DNA from 3 places in the Selenomonas sp. CM52 genome. Region 3 is predicted to be linked to each of the others. Evidence: a T-box and tRNA genes for the amino acid it is inferred to sense, from the RefSeq annotation. Region 3 holds a T-box; the other regions hold tRNA genes.
The links. A T-box is a leader RNA that pairs with one kind of tRNA and senses whether it is charged. The one in region 3 lies ahead of HMPREF1153_RS06545 (valine--tRNA ligase), so its partner is inferred to be a tRNA-Val.
Positions count from the first base shown of each region.

Region 1: it encodes a tRNA-Val, which carries the amino acid that the T-box ahead of HMPREF1153_RS06545 (valine--tRNA ligase) is inferred to sense. The anticodon was not compared.
Region 2: it encodes a tRNA-Val, which carries the amino acid that the T-box ahead of HMPREF1153_RS06545 (valine--tRNA ligase) is inferred to sense. The anticodon was not compared.

Region 1 is NZ_ALNM01000020.1:119,762-126,004, reverse strand. It holds gene HMPREF1153_RS04990 (hypothetical protein) at 1-1,869, shown strand, start outside; gene HMPREF1153_RS04985 (D-alanyl-D-alanine carboxypeptidase family protein) at 1,871-3,001, opposite strand; gene HMPREF1153_RS04980 (cysteine hydrolase family protein) at 3,224-3,739, shown strand; tRNA gene HMPREF1153_RS04975 (tRNA-Val) at 3,855-3,931, shown strand; gene HMPREF1153_RS04970 (M48 family metalloprotease) at 4,108-5,940, shown strand; gene HMPREF1153_RS04965 (hypothetical protein) at 6,031-6,243, shown strand, end outside.
Region 2 is NZ_ALNM01000003.1:104,268-116,282, reverse strand. It holds gene HMPREF1153_RS00740 (hypothetical protein) at 1-55, opposite strand, end outside; gene HMPREF1153_RS13150 (hypothetical protein) at 54-182, shown strand; gene HMPREF1153_RS00735 (ATP-binding protein) at 237-1,439, shown strand; gene HMPREF1153_RS00730 (ketopantoate reductase family protein) at 1,495-2,421, shown strand; gene HMPREF1153_RS00725 (glycerate kinase family protein) at 2,438-3,586, shown strand; tRNA gene HMPREF1153_RS00720 (tRNA-Val) at 3,644-3,720, opposite strand; gene HMPREF1153_RS00715 (Fic family protein) at 3,996-4,808, shown strand; gene rnhA (ribonuclease HI) at 4,968-5,672, shown strand; gene HMPREF1153_RS00705 (DUF805 domain-containing protein) at 5,695-7,170, opposite strand; gene HMPREF1153_RS00700 (Ppx/GppA phosphatase family protein) at 7,192-8,118, opposite strand; gene HMPREF1153_RS00695 (TSUP family transporter) at 8,131-8,889, opposite strand; gene uvrC (excinuclease ABC subunit UvrC) at 9,099-10,922, shown strand; gene recA (recombinase RecA) at 11,031-12,015, shown strand, end outside.
Region 3 is NZ_ALNM01000027.1:36,171-48,185, forward strand. It holds gene HMPREF1153_RS06530 (hypothetical protein) at 179-730, shown strand; gene hslO (Hsp33 family molecular chaperone HslO) at 805-1,689, shown strand; T-box leader at 1,750-1,994, shown strand; gene HMPREF1153_RS06545 (valine--tRNA ligase) at 2,118-4,778, shown strand; gene HMPREF1153_RS06550 (bifunctional folylpolyglutamate synthase/dihydrofolate synthase) at 4,792-6,087, shown strand; gene HMPREF1153_RS06555 (O-antigen ligase family protein) at 6,077-7,423, shown strand; gene HMPREF1153_RS06560 (acetyl-CoA hydrolase/transferase family protein) at 7,675-9,174, shown strand; gene HMPREF1153_RS06565 (acyl-CoA mutase large subunit family protein) at 9,318-10,967, shown strand; gene HMPREF1153_RS06570 (cobalamin B12-binding domain-containing protein) at 11,055-11,447, shown strand; gene meaB (methylmalonyl Co-A mutase-associated GTPase MeaB) at 11,587-12,015, shown strand, end outside.

The DNA of each region.
Region 1 (6,243 bases), on a different contig from region 3:
ATGGTGCGGGCGATGTTTGACCGCGGCATGAAGCCTGTTGTTTTCGGCGAGGGACGGTACTATGACATCGTCAACAGCGACCGCACGTATTTGAACATCCTTGCCGACGGTGTCGTGAAGCTTGCCATGGAACTGTTGGCTCAGACGGAGGACGATGTTCAGCTGCATGTCCTCTATGCGTGGCGCAAGGCGATGTCCGAAAAGGAATTGAGCGATCAAAAGAAGATGATCGCTCAGGAGGAGTATAAGCGCCGCATAGAGGAACGCATGGCACTGGGTAAAAGCCGGATCTCACGGGTAGCGCAAAAGCGTCTGCAACCGATCGATATAAAGGAAGGAAGCGCGAGGAAGCTGCATCGTCTGATGCTCGCTGATCTCGTCTGCACGGCGGTGCGCGGCGGGCGGCAAAAGCTCGATGCGGTTGCGCGCGAATACATCAGAGAACAGAAAAACAACATCCTCGTCATTGAGGACGATGCGATGGAGCAAGTGCGGCGGCTCTTCATTGAGAATCGCATTGCTGACGCCATTTATTCGTGGTATCTCATTTATGAGGAAGGACGCAGTGAGGCGGATTGCAAGAAATTTCACGATTTGCTGGCGGCAAACCTGAAGGCAATGAGTGAAAAAGGTCGTAAATTGCAGTATGACATTCTGATGCAGACCATGGGCACGTTGATTGAGTTGCGCCAATCTGTGCAGGCGAAGCGCCTGTCGGAGCGCTTGGAGCATGACTTGTTTCCGTTCCTGCAGGAAATTGATTGCGCGTCCGATATGTTCTATTTCGACAAGCATTTCTACGATTTGACGCGTCATACGCATCAAGGCGATACAGCAGCCTCGCAGCGCGAGATCGAGCTTTGCAACAAGATCCTCAGTCAGATGCCCTTGCCGTTGGAATCTGCCGGAATATGCACGGACTATCGGCTTCGTGAGATCGAGCACTTGAAAAATACGTATTCCTCCGAAGAAGCTTTGAGCAAACTGGGGGAGTTGGAAGCGGATCTGACAAAAATATTGGCGATCCTTCCTTATATCCATCCACTGGCGAAAAAGCGAGAGAATCGGCAGTCCGATCGCCTTGGCAAAGTATTGTCGTCCAAGGTGCAAGTATATAGCCTTTTGCTGCAGCAAGGCGCGGTATATTCTAAGGAATGGGGCAAGGTGTCGGATCGCGCTTTTGAACAATTTTCTCAAGAGTGGGATAAGAGGCGCCATGCGCAGTACCGTACCGCACTGGAATATTGGCGGGGCGAATATGAAGAAGCGAGACATTTCCTTGCCCGGTCTGTCGGACTTGGCGAGGAAGTGTCATTTAGTGAGCTTTTGCAGAAGATGCTTGAAGGCAGCGTGAACATCTACGGCTTGATGCATTATGCGAAATGGATGCGTTTGGCTTTTCGTGATGGTGACGAATCTGCCGAGGAAATGTTTGCCGCTTGGAAGCAGGCGGGCGTGGAAGAACGCCTGAATGAGAGAGATGGCGACCATATCCGCTCTGAAGTTTACCCGGGGTGCATAATCTGCTGGGATATTGCCGCCATAGAGGCGCAGAAGGGGCAGTATAAGGATGCGCCCTTTCGGGCAACGATTCAATCTATGCTCAAGGAAAAAAAGAATCTCACCTTATATTTCATGGGACTTGCTGCCGCAGCGGATCGTCTGACCTTTGTCGATGGCAAGAACTGGGAGAAAGATGCCAAGGAGCTTCGCGGCATAGTGAATCTTTTAAAGGAGGAGGAAATGCCCGAAACGATGCGTGTTCTGGCCGAGAAGTGGAAGGATGGCATGGAGCGCCTGTCCGGGCTGTCGCGCGAGGAGAAGAAGAGCATCTTGAAATCCTTGGCAAGAGCCACGCCCATATTGTAACTTACGCAAACAGCCCGAGGACATACGCCCAAAGTCCCTCGATGCTCAGCCCTCTGCCGACGCTCTTTTCGGCGTGCAGCGGGATGCGCGTAAGCTCCTTGCCGCCGTGGGAGACGACGAGATCGCCGACGCGGTCGCCCTCCTTGACGCCGGCGGCGATGACGCGCGGCAGGTCGTAGGTCAGGCGATAGTTTTCCTCGGCCTCGCCGTCGACGAGCGGCAGGCGCAAATCCTCCGTCGGATAGACGGTGAGACGGCCTTCCTTGCCGCCCTTGACCCAGACCCTCCGCGCGAGATCTGTCTTCGTATAGGCGGGCGCTGCCTTCACGCGGCGAAAGCCCATGTCCAAGAGCTTTGCCGCGTCGGTAAAGCGCGCCTCTTCGTCCGCCGCGCCGAGGACGACGGCGATCAGTTCGACGCCGCCGCGCCGCGCCGAAGCCGCGAGGCAGCCTCCCGCCGCATTCGTATAGCCCGTCTTGATGCCCGTCGCGCCCTCGTACGTCGAGAGCAGGCGGTTCGTGTTCGCCATCAAGGCGCGTTTCTTCTCGGGCGTGACCCATGTGATCTCACGCTCCTTCGCGCCGACGAAGGAGCGAAACTTCGGATTCTTCATGCCGTAGGCGGCAATGCGGGCGATGTCGTGCGCCGTCGAGACATGCGCCGGATTGGGCAGGCCGTTCGGATTGACGAAGTGCGTGTCCTTCGCGCCGATGGCCTTCGCCTTCTCGTTCATGTGTGCGGCGAAGCTGCCGACAGAACCTGCAAGGTCTTCGGCAATGGCGACAGCGGCGCCGTTGTCCGAGCGCAGCATCATCTCGGCGACGAGCTCCGCGAGGACGAAGCGATCGCCTGCGCCGACCTCCGTATCTTCCGTTTCTGCCGCCGTGCGGCTCACGGTGAGGATGGACGAGAGATCCCCCTCCTCGATGGCGAGCACGCATGTCATCATCTTCGTCGTACTCGCAGGAAAACGCGGCACATCCGCCGCTTTCTCGTAGAGCACGCGCCCCGTCGAAGCCTCGATAAGAATTGCCGAGGCCGCTGTGATCTGTATATTTTCCGCCGCCCCCGCCTTCGCTGTGAGAAGCAGAAAGACGAGGATACAGAGGGAAAAGACTCGCTGGAAATGCAAGAAAAAGCCTCCTGTCGTGATTGTTTTCCCTATTATAGCACACGGCGAGAAAAAAAGGACCGCCTCACGCATCGGATTCGATGTATGAGACGGTTCTTTTGCTTTGAGGCCAAGCCGCCGTATAAATTTTCCTAGCAACTTGCAAAGGGTGCGTTTTGTGGTTATGATAAAGATGAGACAGTGCATAAAGATGCTCCATCAACCGAAGGAGGCAAAACCATCATGAAAAAAGCGATTGTCGTCGTCGATATGCAGAAGGATTTTATCGACGGCGCATTGGGGACGAAGGAAGCGCAGGCGATGCTGCCGCGCATGGAGGCGAAGCTGGCGGCAGCGCGTGCGGCGGGGACGGCGCTCGTCTTTACGATGGACACGCACGGCGAGGACTATCTGGCGACGCAGGAGGGAAAACGGCTTCCCGTGCCGCATTGCATTCGCGGCACGAAAGGCTGGGAGATCGCCGCATCCCTGCAGCCGTTCGTCAAGGAGGCGGCTGCCGTCATCGAGAAGCCCACTTTCGGCTCGACAGAACTGCCCGCCGTGCTCGCAGACTATGACGAGATCGAGCTTGTCGGCCTTTGCACCGATATATGCGTCATTTCCAACGCCCTGCTGCTCAAGGCCTTTTATCCCGAAAAGCGCATATCGGTCGACGCCTCCTGCTGTGCGGGCGTGACGGTTGAGAGCCACGAGGACGCACTGCGTGCGATGAAGATGTGCCAAGTCGACGTGAAGTGAGGGGGACTTGTCTGCAATCTTCCCATGAAATAATTTCCCTAAAAAAACGCTTGCATTTTCCTCCGGCTTTCTGTATAATACATTTTGTTCGCAGGCACACGCCTGCACAACATACGCTCGGTTAGCTCAGTTGGTTAGAGTATCACATTGACATTGTGGGGGTCACTGGTTCGAATCCAGTACCGAGCACCATTCGCTTATCAAGCAGTCATCTTCGGGTGGCTGCTCCTTTGTTATATAGGAAAGTTAAGGAATCCCTGATAAATGCAGCGCCGATCCGGCAGATCTCAGATGGTCTGTGACAGCGAAAAATCGTCGCTTCGTCAAGAAAATGTTGAATGAAGCAACTTTCTGAGGAGGAATCAACCATGAAGATCGGGAAAAAGCTCTGCGCCGCCATCCTCACCAGCCTCGTGGCCGCCGCGCCGCTTGCGCTGCCCCTTCCCCTTGCGGCAACCACCGAGGCGGCGGCGCTCAACCCCGTGATGATCGGCATGTCCGCCATCGGCGGCTTCCTCGCCTACCAGGGCACGCTCAAGGAAATGCTCGCCATCGGCAACAACGTCGACTATCAGATCAGCGGCCTCAAGCAGGACATGGAGGAAAACGGCGAGGACAAGGACGCGCTTGACCGCGAGGTCGTCGACCGCGTGCTCGGCCAGATCACAGAGCACGGCGAATACGCGCTCTCTATCAACTCCCTGCCCTTCCTGTGGCGCGTGACCGCAGGCGACGCCTTCAATGCCGCCTGCTATCCGACCGACTACATCACGGTGAACCGCGGCCTCGTGCGTGCGCTGCACCACGACGAAGACGAGCTCGCCGCTGTCCTCGGCCACGAGATGACGCACGGCCTTCGCCAGCACAGCGCGAAGAACTACGCCAAGGCCGTCGCCGAATCGTATGCGGGAATCGCCATCGGCTCGGCGGCGGACAACCTCGACTGGCAGAAGCTCAATGCCGTCGTCGGCTACGCCATCGCCAAGGACGTGACACTGCCGAGCGAGCTTGAGGCGGACGAGGGAGGCTTCCACCTCATGACGACGGCGGGCTTCAACCCCGGCGGCGGTGCGGCCGCCATGGCACGCATGGCCTACTACCTGACATACGAGACACAGGACATCAGCGAGTACCAAGATCCCTTCGAGAATCCCAATGCACCGAACTACAACGACCATCCCGCCATGCACGAGCGCGTCGAGCGCCTCGCCGCCATGATGACGAATTACGGCATGGGGCATGTGACCGTCGAAAACGGCACGGACGTCCTCATCGACGGTGAAAAGCTTCTCTCGGCCGACTGGGATGCCGACTACAACAACACGACGGAGAACGCCTACCTCATCGCAGGCGGCATTGCCAAGGCGTTCCACGACCACGCTTCCTTCGACGGCTGGCATTTTTCCGCCGCGCCCGGCGCACGCATCTCCTACCTCGACGACAGCCGCGTCTACGAAAAGCTCAAGAAATTCGTCATGCGCAATCATGCGGAAGAGCGCCTCGAAGAACTCGTGCGCAATGCCTATGCGAGCAGCAAGGACAAGGAAATGCGTGAAAAGGTCGCCGCCGAGGAAAAGAAGCGCACGGACGCGTGGCAGAAGATTCGCGAGAATGCACTCAACGCCAAGGGCGACTACGTCAAGCAGCTGCGCTACAACGCCGACCGCTACAGCGACAACGGCATGGCGAAGGAAGCGCTCTTCCTCATGGAGCGCGCCTTTGCCGCGAGAAATCCCGACAACGTCGCCGAAAACTACGCAATCCGCGGCAGGGCCAAGGCCGTCGCCGGCGACTACGAAGCCGCGCTCGCCGACTCCAATCATGCCGTAGAACTTGACGCGACGAACATCTACAACTTCCTCAACCGCGCCGACGTCTATCGCATGATGGGCGAGCGTGAAAAAGCCCTCGCTGACCTCGAAAAATCGCAGGAGATCGACGCAAAGAATCCCTACATCTACAAGATGCGCGGCGAAATTTACAACGAGATGGGTGAGAAGGAAGCGGCACTCGCCGCCTACAAGGAATACTGGAAGCAAGCGCCGAATGCAAGCGACATTCCCGACGAGTACATGCAAGAAGTCGATGCCGCAGCCTACGACAAGATCGTCAAGGAGCGCGAAAAGAAGGAACAGGAGAAAAAAGAGAAGGAAGCAGCAAAAAAAGACGCTTCTGAGAATAAAATGGGCGAAAAGCCTTAATTTTCTCCTTGAAAGTTTCGATAAAGAAGAAAAGAAGCGTGCAAGCGCTGTATTCATCCATTCTTCTCTATCGGAAAGGAGATGTAGAAAATGGGCATATTGGCCGCAGTTCTCGTTATCTTACTTGCCATCCTCTTCCTCGACGACATGGAATTGACGGCGGTATCGCTCATCATCGCCATTCCTCTCGCTGTGACGTACCAACTGACGGACTCTGCCGTTTTGTCCGCCTTCACGACCTTCGGCATCCTCATGCTCTTGGGACTGCTCTACCGCTACCGCACCGCAGCCCTGCAAATGCGC
Region 2 (12,015 bases), on a different contig from region 3:
CGAAAAAACCGATGATCGATATGACGACCCAAGCGGCCTGTGGTATCTCTCCCATGACAAAAGCCTCCCTGCATTATCTAATCGCCTTTCATTATACCATAAGAATTGGATTTTCCCAAGGGCAGGAAGAGGGAAAATATGAGCAAGGAGAAAAATTGGTGCATATTTCTAAAGTATATTGAAAAAAACCTTGAATAATAAAAGTTTTATCAGTATAATGAAAAAGGTGATAAAACATGATTATTCGTAAGCTATACTTAGATCGACTGCTCGCGTTTGTGCGCCAACCCATCATCAAGGTGATCACAGGCATGAGGCGCGCGGGAAAATCCACGTTGCTCACCATGCTGGCGGAGCGGCTATTGCAGGATGGTGTGCGTCAAGAGCAAGTGATTCGCATGAATTTCGAGTCCATGATGTTTGATGACGTTCACGATTATCGGCAGCTTTATCGACGGGTGCAGGAAGAAATCGGTACACAGAAGCAGGTGTATTTGCTGCTCGATGAAGTGCAGCAGGTAGAGCATTGGGAAAAGGCGATCAATTCGCTTTTTGTCGAGGGCGTCGCCGATATTTACATCACGGGGTCGAACGCGAAGTTGCTCTCTTCGGAAATATCTACGCTTCTAGCGGGACGCTATGTGGAGATTCAGATGCTGCCGCTGTCCTTTCGCGAGTACATGGATTTCCTGCCCGAGGGCGAAAAGGATCGGGACGCTGCTTTCGCGCAGTACCTGCGCTACGGCGGCTTGCCTGCGATTCCCGGGCTGCCGCAGCAGGATGAGACGATCGAACTCTTTTTGTCGGGGATTTATCATACGGTCTTGTTGAAAGACGTCGTGGAAAGGAGTGCTGTGCGCGACCCGGCGCTCCTTTCGCATATGCTTCGTTTTCTCGCAGACAATATCGGCAATCCCGTTTCGAGCAGTCGCATCAGCGGTTATCTGACGAGCCATGGAAGGAAGGCCAGCACATATACCATCGACAATTATCTGCACACCTTGGAGAGTGCGTTCATCTTTTATCGTGCGCCGCGTTATGACATCAAGGGAAAGCTGTATTTGAAGACGCAGGAGAAATATTATATCGTCGACAACGGCATCCGCAATGCTTTGCTGGGCTTTCGCGACGGCGATTACGGGCACATTTTGGAGAACATTGTCTATTTGGAACTTCTGCGGCGCGGTTATACGGTCGGCGTCGGCAGGATCGGGCGGATGGAGGTGGATTTCGTGGCGCAGCGCACCGATCGCAAGCAGTATTTCCAAGTGGCTGCCACGGCGCTGGAAGAAGTGACGCGAGAGCGCGAACTGCGTGCCCTTGCTGCGATTCCCGATCAGTACGAGAAGACGCTTCTGACGATGGACAAGTCGTACATCAAGGATTTCAATGGAATCCGCAATGTGAATATTCTTGATTTTCTATTGGATGATTTATGATATAATCAAAGGAGTTTGCAAGCAGGTTCCTACTATACGGAGGGAGGCATTTACAATGAAATTTGCGATGTTCGGCGCGGGCGGCACGGGCGGGGTGCTCGGCGGCTATCTCGCGCTCGCGGGGCACGATGTGACGTTGATTGCACGCGGCAGACACTTGGAGGCTCTGCAGAAGGACGGTCTGACGATCGAGTCGGCGCACCGAGGCACGCTCCATATCAAGAACGTGAAGGCGCAGACGGCGGAGGCTTACGATGAAACGCCCGATGTGCTCTTCGTCTGCTGCAAGTACTACGCGCTTCCCGACGCCATCGCGTTCGCGAAGCGTGCGGCAGGCCCCGATACGCTCATCATTCCGATCTTGAACGTCTTCGGCACGGGCGAGGTCATGCAGAAGGATTTGCCGGGGTTGACCGTGCTCGACGGCTGCATCTACATCTTCGGAAATCTCAAGGCGCCGGGCGTATTGGAGCAGCCGCAGAAGATCCTGCGCGTGATCTTCGGCTTCCGTCCCGATCAGGATAAACGCTTGGAGGCGAAGGCAAAGGCGCTCGAAAAGCTCCTGCAGGATGCTGACATCCGCGGACACTACAGCTTCGACATCCGCCGCGATGCGCTGACGAAGTTCGGCTTTGTCTCGCCGATGGGCGCGGCAGGGCTTTATCACGATGCGACGAGCGAGGCGTTTCAGAAGGAAGGCGCGGTGCGCGACACGTATCTCGGCCTGATCCGTGAGGTCGAGGCGCTCGGCAAGGCGATGGGGATTGTCTTCGAGAAGGATCTCGTGGCAACGGGCATTGCCTTCATCGATGCGTTCGAGCCAGGACTCAAGACGAGTATGCAGCGCGATGTGGAAAAGGGAGGACTTTCCGAGTTCGACGGACTCGTGAACCGCATCGTCGCTCTCGGCGAACGCTATCATGTGCCCGTGCCGCTCTATAAGAAGATCAGCGACTGGGGCAAGTCGAAGGGCATCAAGTGAAATGGGACGGGAAATCATGAAAATCATCGTAGCGATTGATTCTTTCAAGGGAAGTCTTTCCTCTCTTACGGCGGGCGAGACGGCGGCGCAGGCGGCACGCGAGGTGTTCCCCGAAGCTGAGGTGGAGGTCTTTCCACTGGCGGATGGCGGCGAGGGCACGGTCGATGCGCTTGTCGAGGGACTTTCAGGCGAGGTCGTGCGCCTCGCTGTCACGGGTCCTTTGGAAAAGCCCGTCGAGAGCCGCTTCGGCTTCCTGCCCGAGTTGCATACGGCGGTCATCGAAATGGCAGATGCGGCAGGATTGCCGCTCGTGCCCGAAGGCGAGCGCGATCCGCGTCGCACGACGACGTACGGACTCGGCGAACTCATGCTCGCCGCCATCGATCGCGGCTGCCGTGACTTCATCATCGGCATCGGCGGCAGTGCGACGAACGACTGCGGACTCGGCATGCTCACGGCGCTCGGCGCACGCTTTTTCGATGCGGCGGGAAAGGTTGTGGGAAGGACGGGCGGCGATGTTGCCGCCGTGCGGCGCATTGATCTTGCGGGGCTTCATCCTGCGCTCAAGGAGTGCCGCATCCACGTCGCCTGCGACGTGACGAATCCGCTCTATGGCCCCTTGGGCTGCTCGCATGTCTACGGTCCGCAGAAGGGGGCGACGCCTGAGATCGTCGAGGAAATGGATGCGGCGATCCGGGCTTTCGCCGGATTGGCGGAAAGGGAACTTGGCATCGAGGGTGCACAGGTGCCCGGCGCGGGAGCGGCGGGCGGGCTCGGCTTTGCTTTTCACTCGTTTCTCAAGGCGGAGTTGAAGCCCGGCATCACGCTCGTGCTCGACGCTCTGGGCATAGAGAAGGCGCTTGCGGACGCAGACATCCTCCTGACGGGAGAGGGGCGCATGGATCGGCAGACCGCGATGGGAAAAGCGCCGGTCGGCGTCGCCAAGCTCGCCAAGATGAAGAGTCCGAAACTCAAGGCGATTGCGCTGTGCGGCTGCGCCCTGCCCGATGCCGAGGCGGTGAACGAAGAAGGCATTGACGCCTACTTCCCGATTCTCCACCTGCCGATGACGGTCGCAGAAGCGATGGAGGAAGAAACGGCGTGCCGCAATCTCAGGCAGACCGTGCGGCAGGCGCTTCTGCTCTATCGGGCGGCGCAAGGATAGCAAAGCCTGTCGGATATAAAAGAAAAGCCGCTGCGCGAGGCGCAGCGGCGAAGATTCTGGTGCTCATGGAGGGACTCGAACCCCCGACTTCCACCATGTGAGGGTGACACTCTAACCAACTGAGTTACATGAGCAGTATTGGGTTGAACATAAGATGTATTATACACGATTTTTTGTCCTTTGACTAGCCCTGAAAAGTAAAAAAATCGCCGTTATGCACATTTTTTTGTGGATAAAAAAGGTGACTCTGTGGATAAACCTTGAAATACGCTCAATCATTCACTGGTTATCCACAGGGAGTGGGGGAAATTTGTGGAGAAGCAATGAATTGGTTGTTTTTGCCTAAATGAAAACCAATGTGGGAGATATGTCTGGAGTTGTGAGATGCAAGAGACGGAGGTGAGGCGTGATGGGAAGTTTGGAGAAGAAGGTCGAGCTTTTTTGCGAGGTCTTTCCCAAACTCAGCGACTTTGAGAAGGAGGATTGGGAAGAAAATTTTCTCGTGGAATTTACGCACGATTCGACCTCCATCGAGGGAAACACCTTGACCTTGATTGAAACGAAGATGATTCTTGCCGACAAGATCGTTCCGACGGAAACGACACTGCGCGAATTGGATGAAGTGCGCGGCCACGCAGAAGCGTGGCAGTTTGTTAAGGATTGCGTGAAGCGGCACGTTCCTCTGACGGAAGGCATCATCAAGGACATTCATGAAAGAGTCGTTCCCGCGCGGGGCATCGGCGGCATTTATCGCAATATTCCCGTGTATATCCGCGGTGCGCGTCATGTGCCGCCGAATCCGCGCAAGGTGTGGGAGGCGATGAAGGATTTCGCCTATCGCATGGAGCATGACGATTTTGCCGATCCGCTCGAAAAGGCGGCATGGCTTCATGCGGAGTTTGTCAGGATTCATCCGTTTCAAGATGGAAATGGGCGGACGGCGCGCCTTCTTATGAATTATCATTTGCTGGCGCAGGGTTTTCCACCGACTTCCATCAAGTTGAAGAACCGAGGCGCGTATTTCGCTGCTTTGGAAGAGTATTCCGTGGGCGGGCGTCTTACGTCGTTCTTGCAGTTGCTGCAGCAGAATATGGAGAGGGAATTGGAGGCGTTCTTCACGATGTATTCCCTGCACATGGATGTGCCGGAGTTGCAGAGGAGGAGGCCGGAACTGGCGGCTTTGGCGATGTCCTATAGAGAACAGGAGACTGCGAAGTCTTGATGGGACGGCTTTCCGGAAGAAGTGTAAACTACACGCACAAACGTCCACCTTGTGGACATTGTGCGCCGCCCTTAATGAAAGTTACCCAATCAGTCTGCGCCCTTCGGGCTTGACTTCTTGGACTTTCATAGTAAAAAAGGTTTGGGTGTGAATAAGAAAATGACTCAAAAATTTTATGCCGTGCGTGCGGGACGTGCGACGGGAATCTTTCTTACATGGGAGGACTGCCGCGCGCAGGTAGAAGGCTTTCGCGGCGCACGCTATAAGAGCTTTCCGACGGAGGAGGAAGCCCGCGCCTGGCTTACGGCGGCGCAGCCTTTGTCGGCGCTCTTCGAGGAAGAGGAAGCCGCGCCGACGCGCCGTGCGCCCGTGCTCAAAAAAAGCGCCGCAAGGGGCGGCGCAGCGAATGAAGCGGCAGACGATGACAGCCTCTGCCATGTCTATACGGACGGCTCGTGCCTTCGGAATCCGAACGGGCCGGGCGGCTGGGCGGTCTGTATCGTGCGCCCGGGCGAGAAGATGGAGACGCTTTCGGGCGGCAATCCTTCGACGACGAACAACCGCATGGAGATGACGGCGGCGATCGAGGCGCTGCGTCATCTGCCCAAGCGAGAGCCGATCGTGCTGTCGACGGACAGCCAGTATCTGAAGAACGGCATCACGAAGTGGATCTTCAGTTGGAAACGGCGCGGCTGGAAGAAAGCGGACGGGACTCTCGTCCTCAATCAGGAGCTTTGGCAGGAACTCGATGGCCTGATTGCCGGGCGAAGCATCATCTTCCGCTGGGTCAAGGGTCATGCGGGGCACAAGTATAATGAGATCTGCGACATGTTGGCAAAAAGAGAAGCACAAGCCTTTTTATGAAGGTTTGTGCTTCTCTTTTTGCCTACTGCCGCTCCAGCGTCGATTCGCCATAATCGTTGACGGTCACGGAGCCTTTGACGAAGACGAGGGCGGCGAGCAGGAAGACTTCGTAGATTTCGAGGGCGAAGGCGGCGGCGATGATTTCGAGACCGAACGGTTCGCGTGCGAGGATGCGAGGGTCGCCGCCGAAGAACGCGAGGCAGCCGATGAAGGCGAGCGTGAGCGCGAGCGGCACGCCCGCGAGCCAGCCGCTTCTGCCGATGTCGTGCAGACGCTGTGTGACGATGCCGATGGGCAGGATGGCAGCGAGGGCGCAGGAGACCGATGTGCCGTAGAGAGCGACGAGATTGCCGAGAGGCTGCGGCAGGCGCTCCGCCGTTTCCAGCACGACGAAGACGAGCAGCGAGACGAAGAAGAGGAGGAAGAGCAGGCGCAGTAAGAAGCGCTTGCGGTTCATGCGCCCCTTGAGTTGGATCATGCGCAGGAAGAACGGATAGTCCTCCTTGGGGCGCTCCGCGATATGGGGGTGCAAATCAGCGGCGCTCTCGGGTGAGCCGGAAGCATTGCTCGAAAACTCTCCTTCGGCAAAGATCAGATAGACGTGCAGGAGGATGAGCAAGGCGAGTGCCGCGCCCCCATAGGGCAGGACGCTCTTGAGCAGCAGATGATCGGGAGCGACGCCCAAAAGCGGCGGCAGATCGAGGAAGAGGAGCAGTATACGACCCTCTTCGGCGAGCGCGAGGATAATGAGCGGGCAGATGACGGCGATGAGCCATGCTGTATCGCCGTAGCCGAGGTCATGCCAGCGCCGCATGGCCGCGCGCAAGAATACGATCAGCAGAAGTGCGAGAGGCACGCTGATGAGGAGGATGGCGGCGAAAGCGGCCGCGAGCGAGATGTTTTCCGACGGCATGGGGCGGCCTGCGCCGAGCCATGAGAGGACGGCAGCCGTCACACCCGTGACGAGCGCGGCGAGGCCTGCCGCCGCGAGCAGACTGCCGATGAGGTGCAGGACGAAGAGCTTTTGCCCCATGCGGCCTTCGGGCGAGAGCCATTTTTCGAAAAGCCCCTGCAGGAAGCCGCCGCGCGGCGGCGGCTTCACCTCTTCTTCCAATTCGGCTGCCATCTCGCTGCGCTTTTCCTCGTCTGCGAGCAATTCCTGCAAGAGTTCGGCGGCACTTTGGCGCGGCCGCGCTTCGCCGTTCGGCGGTGTTCTTTCCTCGATGCCGTCTTTTTCTGCCTGTGTCTGTCTTTCTGCCGATATCTCTGTCGTGTCAAGGCTGTTCGTGTCGGTTCGCCCGCCTAGTCTGTCCAGCCTGTCCAGCTCGTCCAGCTCGTCTATATCCTCAGAGCCATCGCTGTCGTCTGTCGGTGATTCTTTCGCTTTTTTCGAAGGGAGCAGCATTTCTTCGAGCGCCGCTTCACTCGAAAAGCTCTCGCGTCTCAGGCGTTCTAGGATGCTTTCCGTGTCTTCTGCCGCCTTGCCTGTTTTTGCCATCGGTCATGTCTCTCCTTCGATTCATATCGTTCTCCTGCTTGATTCCTTCAAAATGCGGTCGTAGATGTAGCCTTCGCGCACGCCCGAGTCGCTGTAGGCGATGGAAGAAAGTGCGAAGCGTTCGGTGAGAAGGCCGGCGATGACGAGACCGGGCAGGAGCGTGTGCATGCGGTCGGGAACGGTGCGCATGAGATGCATGGCGTCATCTTCTGTGAGATGGCGATCGCGCAGGAAGCGCGCGAGCAGCGCATCGATTGCCGCGCGTGTGATCGTCCGGCCGTCCGAGGCGGAAAAGAGAGCGGCAGAGAGCGCCGCTGCGCCCTTGAAAGTGCCGCCGATGCCGCAGGCGGGAAGCCCCTGGAGTCCTGTGAAATCTGCGGCGGAATCGAGGATGCGTGCGGCGTCCGTGCGCATCCTCGCGACTTCCTCGCGAGACGGCAGGAGCTCTTTCGTGAATTTCGTGTGCAGGTAGAGAGAGCCGACGGGAAGGCTCGTCTTGCGCACGATTTTTTGCGCCTTGTAGTGAACCATCTCCGTGCTTGCGCCGCCGATGTCGAAGAGCAGTCCTTCTTCAGCGGCAAGGTCGTGCGTCGCGCCGATGAAGTCAAGCTCCGCTTCTTCTTCGCCGCGTATTACATAAATATCCAGTCCTGTGCGTGTTTTGATTTCCGCGATTGCCTCGCGGCTGTTCGCGGCGTTCCTCAGAGCGCCCGTTGTGAAAATTGAGACGTTCTCGATGTGCAGCGCCGCAAGGAACTTTTGGAAATCTTCGAGCGCGTAGACGAGCCGCTTGATGCCGCGCTCTTCGAGCACGTTGTCGTGCATAAATGAGGCGAGTCCCACCGTCGTGTCCTTTTTCTTCATGATTTGCTCCACGGCGCTGTCCTTGATTTGGTAGACCGCCATGCGCACGGTGTTGGAGCCGATGTCGATGATTGCGTGTATCATGGGAATCCTCCGTTATTTGCCAAAAAGGTCGAAGAGCTGCTTGCCGATGAGCACGGTCGTCACGGCGATGAAGAGCGGCCGTACATAGGAACTTCCCTTCTTGATGGCGAGGCGCGCGCCGCACCAGGCGCCGACGATCATGGATATGCCCATGGGGATGGCGTAGGTGAAATCGACGAGACCGAAGTAGGCGAAGAGCACGACGGCGGCGAGGTTGCTCGCAAAATTCAGTGCGCGCGCGTTTGCCGCCGCGCCGAGAAAGTCGAAGCCCACGAGCAGGAAGGCGAAGAGCATGAAGGAGCCTGTACCCGGTCCGAAGAAGCCGTCGTAGAAGCCGAAGGTGAAGGCGACGACGGCGGAGAGCAGGAGAACGCGGCGCGTCATGCCACGGTACTTGTTCTCGCGTCCCCAGTCGCGGCGGAATATGCTGTAGAGGAGCACGAGTGCGAGCATGACGACGACGAGAGGGCGCAGGAAGTCGGGCGGCACCTGCCGCACGACGAGCACGCCGACGGCGGAGCCGAGGAGCGTGATGGGAAAGAGCAGGCGGATGAGCTTCATATTGACCTTGCCGCTCTTGATGAAGGAGATGAAGCTCGTGCACGCGCCCATGACGGCAGCCGCCTTGTTGGTGCCGAGCACCTCTAGGAGCGGCAGCCCAGTCATCATCAGCGCAGGGATAGAGATCAGCCCGCCGCCGCCGACGACAGCGTCGATGAACGCTGAAAAAAAGCCCATGATGCAGATGAAGAGCAGCATTTCCAAGCCCATGATTCAAGCCTCCCCACTAATGTTGTATTTATATAGTACTATGAAAGTCCAAGAAGTCAAGCCCGAAGGGCGCAGACTGATTGGGTAACTTTCATTAAGGGCGGCGCACTTTTGTCCACGAACTTCTGCCGTGGCAGGAATTTCCTGCCGTGCGGCGAATAGAAATCTTTCAAGAGCAGAGAGCGCATGCGGAAAGCGAGGGGAAGCAAGTGACGGAAATCGTGGAAGAGAAGCTCAAGCTGCTGCCGGATTCGCCCGGCGTCTACATCATGAAGGACGCGAAGGGGCGCATCATCTACGTCGGCAAGGCCGTCGTCCTCAAGAACCGCGTGCGGCAGTACTTTCAGAGCAGCAAGCACCAAGCGCCGAAGGTGCGAGCTATGGTCGCGAAGATTGCCGACTTCGAGACGATCCTCACACATTCGGAGGTCGAGGCGCTGATCTTGGAGTGCAACCTCATCAAGAAGCACCGCCCGCGCTACAACATCAGCCTTAAGGATGACAAGAGCTATCCGTACCTCAAGGTCACGCTGGCCGATGAGTATCCGCGCGTCGTGGTCACGCGGCGCGTCACGAAGGACGGCTCGCGCTACTTCGGCCCCTATACGTCAGCGGGCGCGATGCACGAGAGCGTGAAGCTCCTGAAGAGACTCTTCCCGCTGCGCACATGCAAGAACATGAAGGTCGAACGTCCATGCTTGGAGTATCACATCAAGCGCTGTCTTGCGCCGTGCTGCGAGCCGGTTGACAAGGAGGAGTACGGCGCGATGATCCGCGAGGTCTGTCTGTTCCTCGAAGGTCGGACGGAGCAGGTGGAAAAGGAGCTTTCGCGCCGCATGACGGAGGCGGCGGAGGACTACGACTTCGAGCGGGCGGCGCGTCTGCGCGATCAGCTCGCCGCCGTGCGCAAGGTGGCGGAGAAGCAGAACATCGTGACGGGATCGGGCGACCAGGATGCCATCGGCATGGCGCGATCGGGGCTGGGCGCGGTCGTCATGGTCTTTCTCATACGCGCGGGCAAGATGGTCGGGCGCGAGCACTTCCTGCTCTCGGGCAGTGAGGAGGAGACGGACGAGGCGCTTCTTACGGCATTCTTGAAGCAGTACTACCATCGCGCAGCGTTCGTACCGCGCGAGATCCTGCTGCCGTTTCCCATCGAGGAGACGGAACTTTTGGAGGGGTGGCTCGCCGAGCGCAAGGGAGCGAAGGTGGCGCTCGCCGTACCGCAGCGCGGCACGAAGCACGACGTCGTCGAAATGGCTCGTTCCAACGCGGAGAAGTACATCGCGGACGAGGCGGCACGCATTGAGCAGGCGAACGATCAGACGCTCGGTGCGGTCCGGGAGCTTGGACGCTATCTCGGACTCAAGGAAGAGCCGATGCGCATGGAGTGCTTCGACATCTCGCACAATCAAGGCTCGGAGACGGTCGCCTCGATGGTCGTCTTCGAGGGCGGCTTGCCGAAGAAGTCCGACTATCGGCGCTTCAAGATACGAAGCGCCGAGGGAAAGCCCGACGATTTCCTCTCGATGCGCGAGGTGACGGAGCGTCGCTACACCAAGCTCGCGGAAGACGAAATGCCCGACCTCATCATCATCGACGGCGGCAAGGGACAGCTTTCGTCCGCGCTGGAAATCATCCGCGGCGCGGGGCATCTCGATGTGCCCGTCGTCGGGCTTGCCAAGCAGTTCGAGTACATCTTCACCGAGGGCAGTTCCGATCCCGTGATCCTGCCGCGCCGCAGCCAGGCGCTCTACCTCATCGAGCGCATTCGCGACGAGGCGCACCGCTTTGCCATCACATACCATCGCAAACTGCGCGGCAAGCGCAATCTCGTCTCCGTGCTCGACCATATCGCGGGCATCGGACCCAAGCGGCGCAAGGTGCTCTGGAATCATTTCGGCACGATCGCGAAGATCAAGGCGGCGAGCGTCGAGGAGCTTGCCGCCGTCGACGGTATGACGCTTCCCGCAGCGGAAGCCGTGAAGAATTTCTTCCTCGCGCAGGAGAAGATGCTTGCGGGGGAGGAATAGCGCATATCACTGCGTTTCAAGTGATTTCTTTTTTGAAGACGTTGCGTAAAGAATCGCTGTTCTATATAATAGGGGAAAGAGTCAATCGAAGGAGGAGATCATACTTTTATGGATAGAGAAGAAGCTTTGGCAAATGCCTTAAAGCATATAGAGAAAGAATTTGGCAAAGGATCGATCATGCGCCTTGGCGAGGCGTCGGCAAACATGAACGTGGAGACGATTCCGACGGGCATTCTGCCGCTCGACGTCGCGCTCGGCGTCGGCGGCCTGCCGCGCGGGCGCATCGTCGAGGTTTATGGCCCTGAAAGCTCGGGCAAGACGACGGTCACCTTGCACATGATCGCTGAGGCGCAGAAGAATGGCGGCATCGCGGCATTCATCGACGCCGAGCACGCGCTCGATCCCGTCTATGCGAAGAAGCTCGGCGTCAATATCGACGAGCTTTTGATTTCGCAGCCCGATACGGGCGAGCAGGCGCTTGACATTGTTGACGCTCTCGTGCGCAGCGGCGCGATCGACATCATCGTCGTTGACTCCGTGGCGGCACTCGTGCCGAAGGCGGAAATCGACGGCGATATGGGCGATCAGGTCGTCGGCATGCACGCGCGTCTCATGAGCCGCGCCATGCGAAAGCTCACGGGATTCATCAGCAAGTCGCGCACGGTCGCCGTCTTCATCAACCAGATTCGTGAGAAGGTCGGTGTCATGTTCGGCAGCCCCGAGACGACGACGGGTGGCCGCGCCCTGAAGTTTTATTCGACCGTGCGCCTCGACGTGCGCAAGACGGACAAGATCATGCAGGGGCAGGAGATGATCGGCAACCGCACGAAAGTCCGGGTCGTCAAGAACAAGGTTGCGCCTCCTTTCAAGACGGCAGAGTTCGACATCATGTATGGCGAGGGCGTCTCGCGCGTCGGCACGGTGCTCGACATCGCGACAGACTTTGACATCATCGAAAAGAGCGGCTCGTGGTATTCCTACGACGGTTCGCGCCTCGGCCAGGGCAAGGAAAATGCGAAGAAGGCTCTAAAAGAAAAGCCCGAGCTGGCCGCTGAGATCGAGGAGAAGGTGCGTGCCAAGCTCATGGAACAGG
Region 3 (12,015 bases):
CCGCTCCGTTGTGCTATAATGGAGCTTACTATGAAAGTCCAAGAAGTCAAGCCCGAAGGGCGCAGACTGATTGGGTAACTTTCATTAAGGGCGGCGCACAATGTCCACGAAGTGGATGTTTGTGCGTGTAGTTTGCACATTGAAATAGTGGCTTGGATAGTCTTTGGGGAGGCGTCTTTTGACCTTGTGGCATGACTTTTTGCGCGGCCTTGCGCTTGCCGGCGTATTTTTTGTGACGAGCGCAGGCGTCTGTCTGGCGAACCATGCGGTGCGTGTTTCGGATCTCGATGCGGCGGCCTTTGTCGCGCGTTACAACGATACGGCTCAGCGCGAGGATTCCGTCGTGCGCCTTGCTGCGCCGTTTCTGTCGAACGACGTGAAGCTCAAGAATTACCGCGTCTATGAGGCCGAACTCCTCGGCATTGAGGAGAAGGGGAGGCTTTTTTTGAACGTCAACGAGGCGGGGGCGCTTTCGAGCATCGTCATGAAGAGCGAAAAGGCCCCTGCGCCGCGCTCTTTGGCTCTGCGGCGCGTACTGGCGCTCGCATTGGAATCGCTGGGGCTGACGGAGGCGGAGCGTGCGGACTTCTTCAGCTCGGAAGAGAAGTCACCGGACAAGGGCGGCGCGCTGCGCCATGCGTGGTGCAAGGCGGCGGGGCGCAAGATCATCGCTTTCTACGACGCCGTCCATGCGCCCGACATCCTTGTGCTCTACGCATGGGATGAATGATGAATATAAGAGATAAGGCGGGTGGATACGCTGTGTGTCCACCCGCCTTGCTTGAAGAAGGAGGAATTTTCCCGATGAAAGATACCTTGGTCAAGGCGATGGCGGGCGACTTCCGCATTTATGCGGCGCGCACGACGCATCTCGTCGGCGAAGCCGTGCGCCGCCACGACTGCCTGCCCGTCGCGGCGGCGGCTCTCGGCCGCACGATGACGGGGGCGCTGCTCCTCGCGGCGAACCTCAAGAACGAGGAGGCGCTGACCGTGAAGTTCGCGGGCGCAGGTCCCTTGGGCGCCATCGTGGCGGATGCCGTGCCCGAGGGCTTCGTGCGCGGCTATGTCGAGCATCCTCACGTAAATCTGCCGCTGAACGCGAAGGGAAAGCTCGACGTCGGCGCGGGTGTCGGCACGGGACTCTTGACGGTCACGCGCTTCACGGGACTCAAGGATCCTGTCGCCGGCTCGTCCGAGATCGTCACGGGCGAGATCGCCGAAGACTTGACGCGATACCTGTATGATTCGGAGCAGACGCCGTCTTCCGTCGCGCTCGGCGTGCTCGTTGCGCCCGATCTTTCGGTGCTGGCGGCTGGTGGCTTCTTCGTGCAGCCGTTGCCGGGCGCGTCGGAGGAATCGCTTTCCCAGTTGGAGGAGAATCTTGCCGCGCTTCCCGCCGTCTCCGACATGGTGCATCAGGGCATGACAGCGCACGAGATTGCCGAGCGCGTCATGCAGGGCTTGGGCGAAATGCAAGTCCTCGCCGAGACTGACCTCGCCTTTCGCTGCTCATGCTCGAAGGAGCGCGTTGAGTCCGTGCTTCTGAGCCTAGGTACAGCGGATCTCGCGTCCCTCGTTGCCGACGGCAAGGCGGAGGTCTGCTGTCACTTCTGCGGCGAGAAGTACGCGTTCACGCGCGAGGATTTGGAGGCGCTGCTCGCCGAGAAGGAGCGAGCGGCGAAGGGGTGAACGGCAAGGGAGCGTCGCCGCATCTTGCCAAAATGCCATTCTTATGGTATCCTTTTGTCGGTAAAGGCGATGAGGAAGAGGAGTACGCTGCAAGCGCCGCTTCAGAGAGGGGATGGCTGGTGAGAATCCCTGCGGCGGGCGGCGGAAGGTCGCTTCGGAGCTTTCGGGCTGAAGCCGCATGGCATATTTTGCTGTTCGGTGCGTAGGCGCGGGCGCGGCGGCGGCGTTATGCCTTGGAGCTGCAGGGCGTTTCGCCTTGCGGGAAGTTAGGTGGTACCACGGAAGCAGGCTCTTCCGTCCTTTCGGACGGGAGAGCTTTATTTTTTGTTTGCGGGAGGTTTATGCGGGCTGCGGGGATTTGTCTTGCGGCTGTCCGTGCTTCCTGCAGGGGACTTTTGCGTCAATGCGACATGTATGGAGGTTTTTTCATGGCAAAGGATAATATCCCGAAGGTTTATGAGCCGCAGTCGTTTGAGAAGAGATGGTACGAGTTCTGGGAGAAGAACGATCTCTTTCATGCCGAACCCGAGGAGGGAAAGAAGCCGTTTTCCATCGTGATTCCGCCGCCTAATGTGACGGGGCAGCTGCACATGGGGCATGCGCTCGACAATACCTTGCAGGACATTTTGATCCGCTGGCGGCGCATGCAGGGCTATAATACTCTTTGGATGCCGGGCTGCGACCATGCGGGCATCGCGACGCAGGCGAAGGTGGAGGCGGCGCTTCGCGCAGAGGGGACGAATCGCTACGAACTCGGGCGCGAGAAGTTCACGGAGCGCGTCTGGCAGTGGAAGGAGGAGTACGGCAGCCGCATCATGTATCAGCTCCGAACGCTCGGCTCTTCGTGCGACTGGGCGCGCGAGCGCTTCACGATGGATGAGGGCTGCTCGCGCGCCGTGCGCGAAGTTTTCGTGAGCCTTTACGAGAAGGGGCTGATCTATCAGGGGACGCGCATTACGAATTGGTGCCCGTCATGCAATACGGCACTCTCGGACATCGAAGTCGAGCACGAGACGGAAGCGGGTCATCTCTGGCATCTGCGCTATGCTTTCGAGGATGGCGAAGGCTATGTCGAGATCGCGACGACGCGCCCGGAGACGATGTTCGGCGATACGGGAATCGCCGTGCACCCCGATGATGCACGCTACAAGGAACTCGTCGGCAGGAACGTCATCCTGCCCATCGTCAACCGTCCGATTCCCATCTTTGCCGACGAGTACGTCGATCCCGCCTTCGGTACGGGTGCGGTCAAGGTCACGCCTGCGCACGATCCGAACGACTTCGAGATGGGGCTTCGTCATGATCTGCCGCAGGTGCGCGTCATAGAAAATGACGGCACGATGTCGGAAGGTCTCGGCAAGTACGCGGGACTCGACCGCTACGAGTGCCGCAAGATGCTTGTCAAAGACCTCGAAGAGGCGGGCGTTCTCGTCTCCACAGAGGAGCATGAGCACGCCGTCGGCCACTGCTCGCGCTGCCATACAACGGTCGAGCCGCTCGTCTCCAAGCAGTGGTTCGTGAAGATGGAGAGCCTCGCGAAGCCCGCGATCGAGGCGGTGCAGGACGGCCGCATCAAGTTCGTGCCCGAGCGCTTCACGAAGATCTATGTGAACTGGCTCGAAAACATCCGCGACTGGTGCATCTCGCGCCAGCTTTGGTGGGGGCATCGCATCCCTGCGTGGTATTGCGAAGACTGCAAGGAGACGGTCGTCTCGCGCGAGGACGTCGAGACCTGCCCGAAGTGCGGCGGCCACCATCTGCACCAAGATGAGGACGTGCTCGATACATGGTTCAGCTCGGGACTCTGGCCGTTCGAGACGATGGGCTGGCCTGATGCCACGCCGGAACTCAAGCAGTTCTACCCGACGAGCGTTCTCGTGACGGGCTATGACATCATCTTCTTCTGGGTCGCACGCATGGTCATGATGGGCTTGGAGTTCGGCAAGGACATCCCTTTCCGCCACGTATTCATCCACGGTCTCGTGCGCGACAGCGAGGGGCGCAAGATGTCGAAGTCGCTCGGCAATGGCATCGATCCCGTCGAGGTCATCGACAAGTACGGCGCGGACACCCTGCGCTTCATGCTCATTACGGGCAACACGCCGGGCAACGACATGCGCTTCTACTGGGAGCGCGTCGAAGCGGCGCGAAATTTCGCGAACAAGCTGTGGAATGCCTCGCGCTTCATGCTCATGAATTTGGAGGACTTCGATGCGAGCTTCACTCCGACGGCGGAGGACTATACGCTCGCCGACCGCTGGATCTTGTCGCGCTGCCAGAAGACGGCGGCGGGCGTGACGGAGAATCTGGAGAAGTTCGAGCTGGGCGAAGCGGGGCGCATGATCTACGAGTTTATCTGGAGCGAGTTCTGCGACTGGTACATCGAGTTGGCGAAAGCGCGGCTCTATGACAAAGATGCGGCGGGCGAGCGCTCGAAGAAGACGGCACAGTATGTCCTCTCGTACGTCTTGGAGCGCACGCTTCGCCTGCTGCACCCCTTCATGCCGTTCCTCACGGAGGAGATTTGGCAGCGCGTGCCGCATGAGGGCAGGAGCGTCATGATCGCGCCGTGGCCCGAGGCGGACAAGGCTCTCGTCGACGAGGCGGCGGAGCGCGAGATGGCGAGCATCATGGAAGTGATCGTGCGCATCCGTAACATGCGCGCCGAGGTTGAGGCCGCGCCGGGCAAGAGGAGCGAGGTCATTTTGCACTTCGCGGACAAGGCGCTCGCGCCCGTATTCGCCGCGCACGCCGCGTACTTCGCCGCGCTCTCGTGGGCGGAGCCTCTGACCGTCTTGGAAGACGGCGCGGCGAAGCCCGAGAATGCCATGGCGGCGATCGTCTCGGGTGTTGAGGTCTACCTGCCTCTGAGGGGGCTCATCGACGTCGAGAAGGAAAAGGCGCGTCTGGAAAAAGAATTGGCAAACCTCGTCGGCGAGGAGAAGCGCCTCGGCGGCAAGCTCGCGAACGAGGGCTTCGTCAAGAAGGCGCCGCCCGCCGTCGTGGAAAAAGAGCGCGAAAAGCTCGAAGCGGCGCGGGAGAAGAAGAAGGCCGTCGAAGAGCGCCTCGCCTATCTGGCAAAACTCTGAGGAAGGTGGGGAAATGGACTACAAGGAAAGTCTTTCTTACCTCGAAAGTCTCAACGTCTTCGGCTCGAAGCTCGGCCTTTCGCGCATCGAGCGGCTTACGGAGCTGCTCGGCCACCCCGAAAGGCGATACAGAACCGTCCATGTCACAGGCACGAATGGCAAGGGCTCAGTCAGCGCCATGACGGCGGCGATTTTGACGGAATCGGGCTTTAGGACGGGACTCTACACCTCGCCGCATCTCACTTCCTACACGGAGCGCTTCGTCATCGACGGCGAGCAGGCTAGCGAGGCAGACTTCGCGGCGGCGATCTCGGCTGCAAAAGAGGCGGCGGAGGCGATGCTCGCCGAGGGGCTGGAGCAGCCGACCGAGTTCGAGGTGCTGACGGCGGCGGCGTTCTATTATTTCGCCGAAAAGCACGTCGACTATGCCGTCATCGAGGTCGGCCTGGGCGGGCTTCTCGACTCGACGAACGTCATCATGCCCGAGGTCGCCGTCATCACGAACGTCGCCATGGAGCATGCCGACCGCTGCGGCGGCACGCTCGAAGGTGTCGCGCATCACAAGGCGGGCATCATCAAGCCGGGCGTGCCCGTCGTCACGGCGGCGGAGGGCATGACGCTCGATGTCGTGCGCCGAAAGGCCGCGGCGGAGGAAAGCGAAATCTTCGCCTATGGCGAAGATTTCCGCGCGGCCGCAGGTGCTGAGGGAATCGACTTCTCGTCGAAGGACGGCGGCGCAGCGCACTACGCGCTCGCGCTTGGCGGCGCATACCAGCGGCAGAACGCCGCGCTCGCCATTCGGACGGCGATGCTCCTCGCCGAGAAGCATCGCGCCGTCACGCACGAGACAATCGCCCGCGCCTTGAAGTCCGTCGCCTGGCCGGGGCGCTTCGAGCGCTTCGCGCTCGAAGGCGTGCGCATCGTCGTTGACGGCGCGCACAACCCGGCGGGGGCGGCGGCTCTCAAGGAGAGTCTTGACGCGGCATTCGCGGACGAGAAGCGCGTGCTGCTCCTCGGCATCTTGGAGGACAAGGACTACCGCGCGATGCTTCGGACGTTCGTGCGCGCGGACGATCGCGTCGTCATCACGCTGCCGGATTCGGCGCGCGCGGGCGACCCCGAGAACCTTGCCCGCGTCGCGCGGGAAATCACGCAGGAGGTCGAAGTCGTCCCGGCGGCGGACGCGGCGCTCTCGCGTGCGCTCGACCGAGCAGACGGACGGCGCATCCTCTGCGCGGCAGGCTCCTTATATCTCATAGGGAACTTGCGGCGTCTGCTTTTGGAGAGGGGGGCGCACCATGACGGCTAAGGACAGCCTGTCGGATTATCTTGCGGGCGGCATCTACTATGCCATCTTGCTCGAAGCCTTCCTCATTGCGCTCTCGCCGCCCCTGGCGACGGCGGCTCTGCTCCTCGGCGTCATCTTCTGGCTCGCGCGCCTCGTCGTCGACAAGGAGTGCCGTCGCTTCCGCCGCCTGCCCTACGACGTGCCTGCCGCGCTCTTCGCGCTTTTGGGCGCGGTTTCCATCTTCGTCTCGCCCGACCGCGGCTTCAGCTTCTACAACTATTATAACCTCGTCGGCGTCTACCTTCTGACGTATCTTCTGATCGGGCAGAACGTCCAGGCGTCGCAGGACATCCGCAAGATCGTCTACGCGCTCGGTCTCTCGTGCGTGCTCGTCGTGCTCTACGGCTTCTACCAGTTCGCCTTCGGCATCGACACGAGCACGATGAAGTGGGTCGACGGTGATGCCTTCCCCGAGCTCAAGAAGCGCGTCTTCTCAACGTGGGAGAACCCCAACATTCTCGCGGGCTATCTCGACGTCGCCATGTGCTTCGCCTTCGCCTTTTTCGTGAAGATGCGCGATCAACGACGGCGCATCGCGCTCGGTGCGGCGCTCGTGCTCCTGGCAGCGTGCCTCGCGATGACGTATGCACGCATGGCGTTCCTCGTCGTCGCCCTGATCTTCATCCTCTACGGTATGTTCCGCGACGGGCGCGTGCTGCTTGCGGTCGGCATCGTCGCAGGCGCGCTCTTCCTCCTCGACCCCGCGCTTCTCGACCGCGTGACGTCGGTCTTCACGCGCGTCGACACCTCGTCGGAAATGCGCCTTGCGCTGTGGGAAAGCACGCTCGCTATGATCGGCGACCATCCGTTCTTCGGCATCGGCTGGGGTGCCTACTGGATGGTCTACCCCGAATACGACTTCTACCTGCAGGGCGCGGACGTGCTCATCGTCCACGCGCACAACATGTATCTGAACTACGCGGCGGAGATCGGCGTCGTCGGCGCCGTATCCTTCCTGTGGTTCTTCTTCGGCACGATGGGGCTGGCATTCTTCTCGAAGGTGCACGACAGCGAGGGCTTCCGCCAAGGGCTGATGCTGGGGATCAGCCTCGCCTTCTTCTCCATCGCGCTGAACGGCCTCACGGACGACGTGCTCTTCAACATCCCGTCGTCGATGCTCCTGTGGCTTCTCGCGGCGCTCGCCGCCGTCACGGAGTTCGCGGGCAACGAGGAGGACGAGGCCATCGTCATGGACGAACTGGCGGCGAGGAAGCGGCAGAAGCTTCGAGAGCTTCGCCAGAGGGCGAAAGAGGGCGGCGAATCGCCTAAAAATAGCGGCGAAGAGTCCGAAAATTGACTTGACGCTAAAGCGTCGAAGTGGTATTCTTTAGCTTAGGATATAATTGTCGCATAGTAGTACGATAAGCCTCAGTTATCCCATTTTCGCGCGATAGCGAGAAGCTATCATGCGGAAACGGAAGAGGAGGGTGAGTTCGGCTGCGGCGGCAGTTCATCACTGGAAGCCCGGCTCTTCCTGCTTTCCCGGGAGAAGCGGCGGTTTCCTTAGATTACACGGGCCGGACGGCCTTGTGAGGGAGGATGTATTGAATGATTGACATCTCGGATCGCGTACGCAACAAAGACCTGCAGGCGAAGATCGTGAGCGCGGAGGAAGTGGCGGCCTTCATTAAGCCGGGCATGAGCATCGGCATGAGCGGCTTCACCGCTTCCGCTTATCCGAAGGCAATTCCGCTTGCCCTGGCCGAGCGCATGAAGAAGGAGCCCTTCACCGTTGACATCTGGACGGGCGCTTCGACTGGCCCGGAGCTTGACGACACGCTTGCCGCCGTCCACGGCATCAAGAGGCGCTTGCCGTACCAGACGGACGCCATTCTTAGGGGCGAGATCAACAATGGCTCCGTCGACTATCTCGACCTCCATCTGAGTGAGTCCGCACAGCTCGCACGCGTCGGCTACCTCGGCAAGCTCGACATCGCCATCGTCGAAGCCGTCGCCATCACAGAAGAGGGCAACATCATTCCGTCGACTTCGCTCGGCAACGCTGCCTCTTATGTGCAGCAGGCCGATGTCGTCATCGTCGAGGTCAACACGACGCAGCCGCTGGAGCTTGAGGGCATGCATGACGTCTACGTGCCGCTCGACCCGCCGAATCGTCTGCCGATTCCCATCGTGAAGGCAGATGACCGCGTTGGCACGCCGTTCATCCCGTGCACGCCGGACAAGATCAAGTACATCGTGCCGTGCGACATCAAGGATCACACGCGTGACCTCGCGCCGATCGACGAGAACTCGAAGAAGATGTCGCAGTTCACGCTCGAATTCCTCAACGCGGAGATCAAGGCGGGCCGCATGCCGAAGAACCTCTTGCCGCTGCAGTCGGGCGTCGGCAACGTCGCGAACGCCGTCATGGCGGGCTTCGTTGACTCCGACCTCGAAGACCTCACGGTCTACACCGAGGTCATCCAGGACGGCATGCTCGACCTCATCGACGCAAACAAGCTGAACTTCGCCTCGGGCACGGCATTTTCACCCTCGCCGGCGGGCATGGAGCGCTTCTACAAGGACGTCGCGAAGTACAAGAAGTACCTGCTGCTGCGTCCGCAGGAAATCTCCAACAGCCCGGAAGTTGTCCATCGCCTCGGCGTCATCGCCATGAACACGGCTCTTGAAGTCGACATCTACGGCAACGTGAACTCCACACACGTTACAGGCACGAAGATGATGAACGGCATCGGCGGCTCGGGCGACTTCGCGAGAAACGCCTTCCTGACGATCTTCTACACGCCTTCCATTGCGAAGAACGGCGCGATCTCGTCCGTCGTTCCGATGTGCTCGCATATCGATCACACGGAGCACGACGTTGACGTCATCATCACGGAGCAGGGCATCGCGGATCTGCGCGGCCTTGCACCGAGGGCACGCGCCTTGGAGATCATCAACAACTGCGTGCATCCCGACTACAAGCCGGTGCTGCTTGACTACTACAACAGAGCCGTAGAGGCCACCAAGCATGCACATACGCCGCACATCATCAAGGAAGCGCTTTCCTTCCATGAGAAGTTCATCGAAACGAAATCCATGAAATAAGGCGCAGAAAACATTTTTTGAACGGATCGGAAATCAATGGGGAAAAGGAAGCGGCTATAGACCGCTCGGACTTCCGCGGCAAAGACACGCAGGAGACGAGCGGATGCGCCCCTTTTTGCATTCCCTGACAGGAGGAAAACAATATGAGCAATGAGAAAATCCAGGCCGAGTTGGAAAAGTACGAGGCTGACCTGAAAAAGACCACCGCGAAATTCCCGCTTCGCCCGCACGTTCCCGAGCAGGGTCTCTACACGCCGCTCGACGTCGAGGGCGAGAACTACGTCGAGGATCTCGGCGTTCCGGGCCAGTTCCCCTACACGCGTGGCGTGCAGCCTACGATGTATCGCGGCCGCTTCTGGACGATGCGTATGTACGCCGGCTTCTCCACGGCCGAAGAGTCCAACAAGCGCTACCGCATGTTGATCGCGACAGGCGCGTCGGGCCTCTCGTGCGCCTTCGATCTGCCGACGCAGATCGGCTACGACTCCGACGATTCGATTTCCGAAGGCGAGGTCGGCAAGGTCGGCGTGGCGATCGATTCGCTCGCTGACATGGAGACCCTCTTCGACCAGATTGATCTCGGCAAGGTCTCGACGTCCATGACGATCAACGCCCCGGCTTCCGTGCTTCTTGCGATGTACATCGCTGTTGCTGAGAAGCAGGGTGTGCCCGCAGACAAACTCACGGGCACGATTCAGAACGATATCCTCAAGGAGTATGCGGCTCGCGGCACCTACATCTTCCCGCCGCGTCCGTCCATGCGCCTCATCACCAACATCTTCGCTTACTGCTCGAAGAACGTACCGAAGTGGAACACGATTTCCATCTCGGGCTACCATATCCGCGAAGCCGGTTCCACGGCTGCTCAGGAAATCGCGTTCACGATTTCCGACGGCATCGCCTACGTCAATGCCGCCATCGAGGCGGGACTCAACGTCGACGATTTCGCGGGCCGTCTCTCCTTCTTCTGGAACGCGCACAACAACGTGCTCGAAGAAGTCGCGAAGTATCGTGCATCCCGTCGCATCTGGGCGAAGATCATGCGCGACCGCTTCGGCGCGAAGAAGGACAAGTCCATGAAACTCCGCTTCCATACCCAGACTGCAGGCTCCATGCTCACGGCGCAGCAGCCGGACAACAACATCGTCCGCGTCGCGCTGCAGACGGCGGCAGCCGTCATGGGCGGCACGCAGTCCCTCCATACGAACTCCCGCGACGAAGCGCTCGCGCTTCCGACGGAAGAGTCCGTCTCCATCGCTCTGCACACGCAGCACATCGTTGCGCATGAGAGCGGCCTCGCTGACGTCATCGATCCGCTGGCAGGCTCCTACTATGTAGAGGCCATGACGAACCGGATCGAGAAGGAAGCGATGGAGTACATCAAGAAGATCGACGAGATGGGCGGCGCTGTCGCTGCCATCGAGAAGGGCTACATCCAGAAGGAAATCCAGGACAGTGCTTACGCCTGGCAGATGGATGTCGAGTCCGGCGCTCGCATCATCGTCGGCGTCAACAAGTATCAGAAGGAAAACGAGGAGCCGCCGAAGGACCTCCTGAAGGTCGACGCCTCCGTCGGCGAGAAGCAGAAGAAGAAGCTCGCCGAGGTCAAGGCGAAGCGCGACAACGCAGCTGTGAAGTCCGCGCTCGAAGCCCTCAAGAAGGCGTGCGAGGATGAGAAGGAAAACCTCATGCCGCACATCCTCACGGCTGTCAAGACGTATGCGACGCTCGGTGAAATCTGCGGCGTCATGCGCAGCGTCTTCGGCGAATACGAGGCTCATACGTCCCTGTAATCCGCAGGGCTTTTGGGGAAGCCGTCCGTTTTTCGGGCGGCCGCACCCTGCATTCCTTTCTCTACTTGAACTTGGAGGTAATTTCAAATGGCAAAAATCAGGGTATTGGTAGCAAAACCGGGCTTGGACGGCCATGATCGCGGCGCGAAAGTCGTCGCGCGTGCTCTTCGTGATGCAGGATTCGAGGTCATTTACACAGGTCTTCGCCAGACTCCGGAGCAGATTACGGAAGCAGCTCTGCAGGAAGACGTCGATGTCATCGCGATGAGCATCCTCTCGGGCGCTCATCCGCATCTCTTCCCCAAGGTTGTCGAGCTTGTGCGCAGCAAGGGAATGAAGGACACGCTGATCATTGGCGGCGGCGTCATTCCTGAGACGGACATCCCCGCACTCAAAGAAGCGGGCATTGCCGCCGTCTTCACGCCGGGCACGCCGACGGGCGACATCGTCGATTTCATCAACGAGCATGTGAAGAAGTAAGAGTTCGATATGGGGCTGGCAGCAGCTCGTCTGCCGCCAGCCTTGCTTTTATCCGTATCATGCGCGAAATTTCGGGAAACAACGGGCAATTCTGTGTTTTTCGAGATTTTCCGGAACAATGGCATAGGTGGTGCATTCCATGGACATAGCCAAGGAACTCCTGCAAGGAAATCGCCTCGCGCTTTCGAGAGCCATCACGGCGATCGAGAACGAGGCGGAAAATGCCATCGACATCATGAAGGCGCTCTACCCGCATACGGGTCACGCCTATGTGCTCGGCATCACGGGGCCTCCGGGCGCCGGCAAGAGCACGCTGACGGACAAGCTCGCGAACGAATACCGCAAGCAGGGCAAGACCGTCGGCGTCATCGCCATCGACCCGACCAGCCCGTTTTCGGGCGGCGCCATCCTGGGCGACCGCATCCGCATGGCGAGTCTGGCGATGGACGAAGGCGTATTCATCCGCAGCATGGGGACACGCGGCAGCTTGGGCGGCCTTTCGCACAAGACGGCGGACGCCGTCAAGGCGATGGACGCTTTTGGCAAGGACGTTATCTTTGTCGAGACC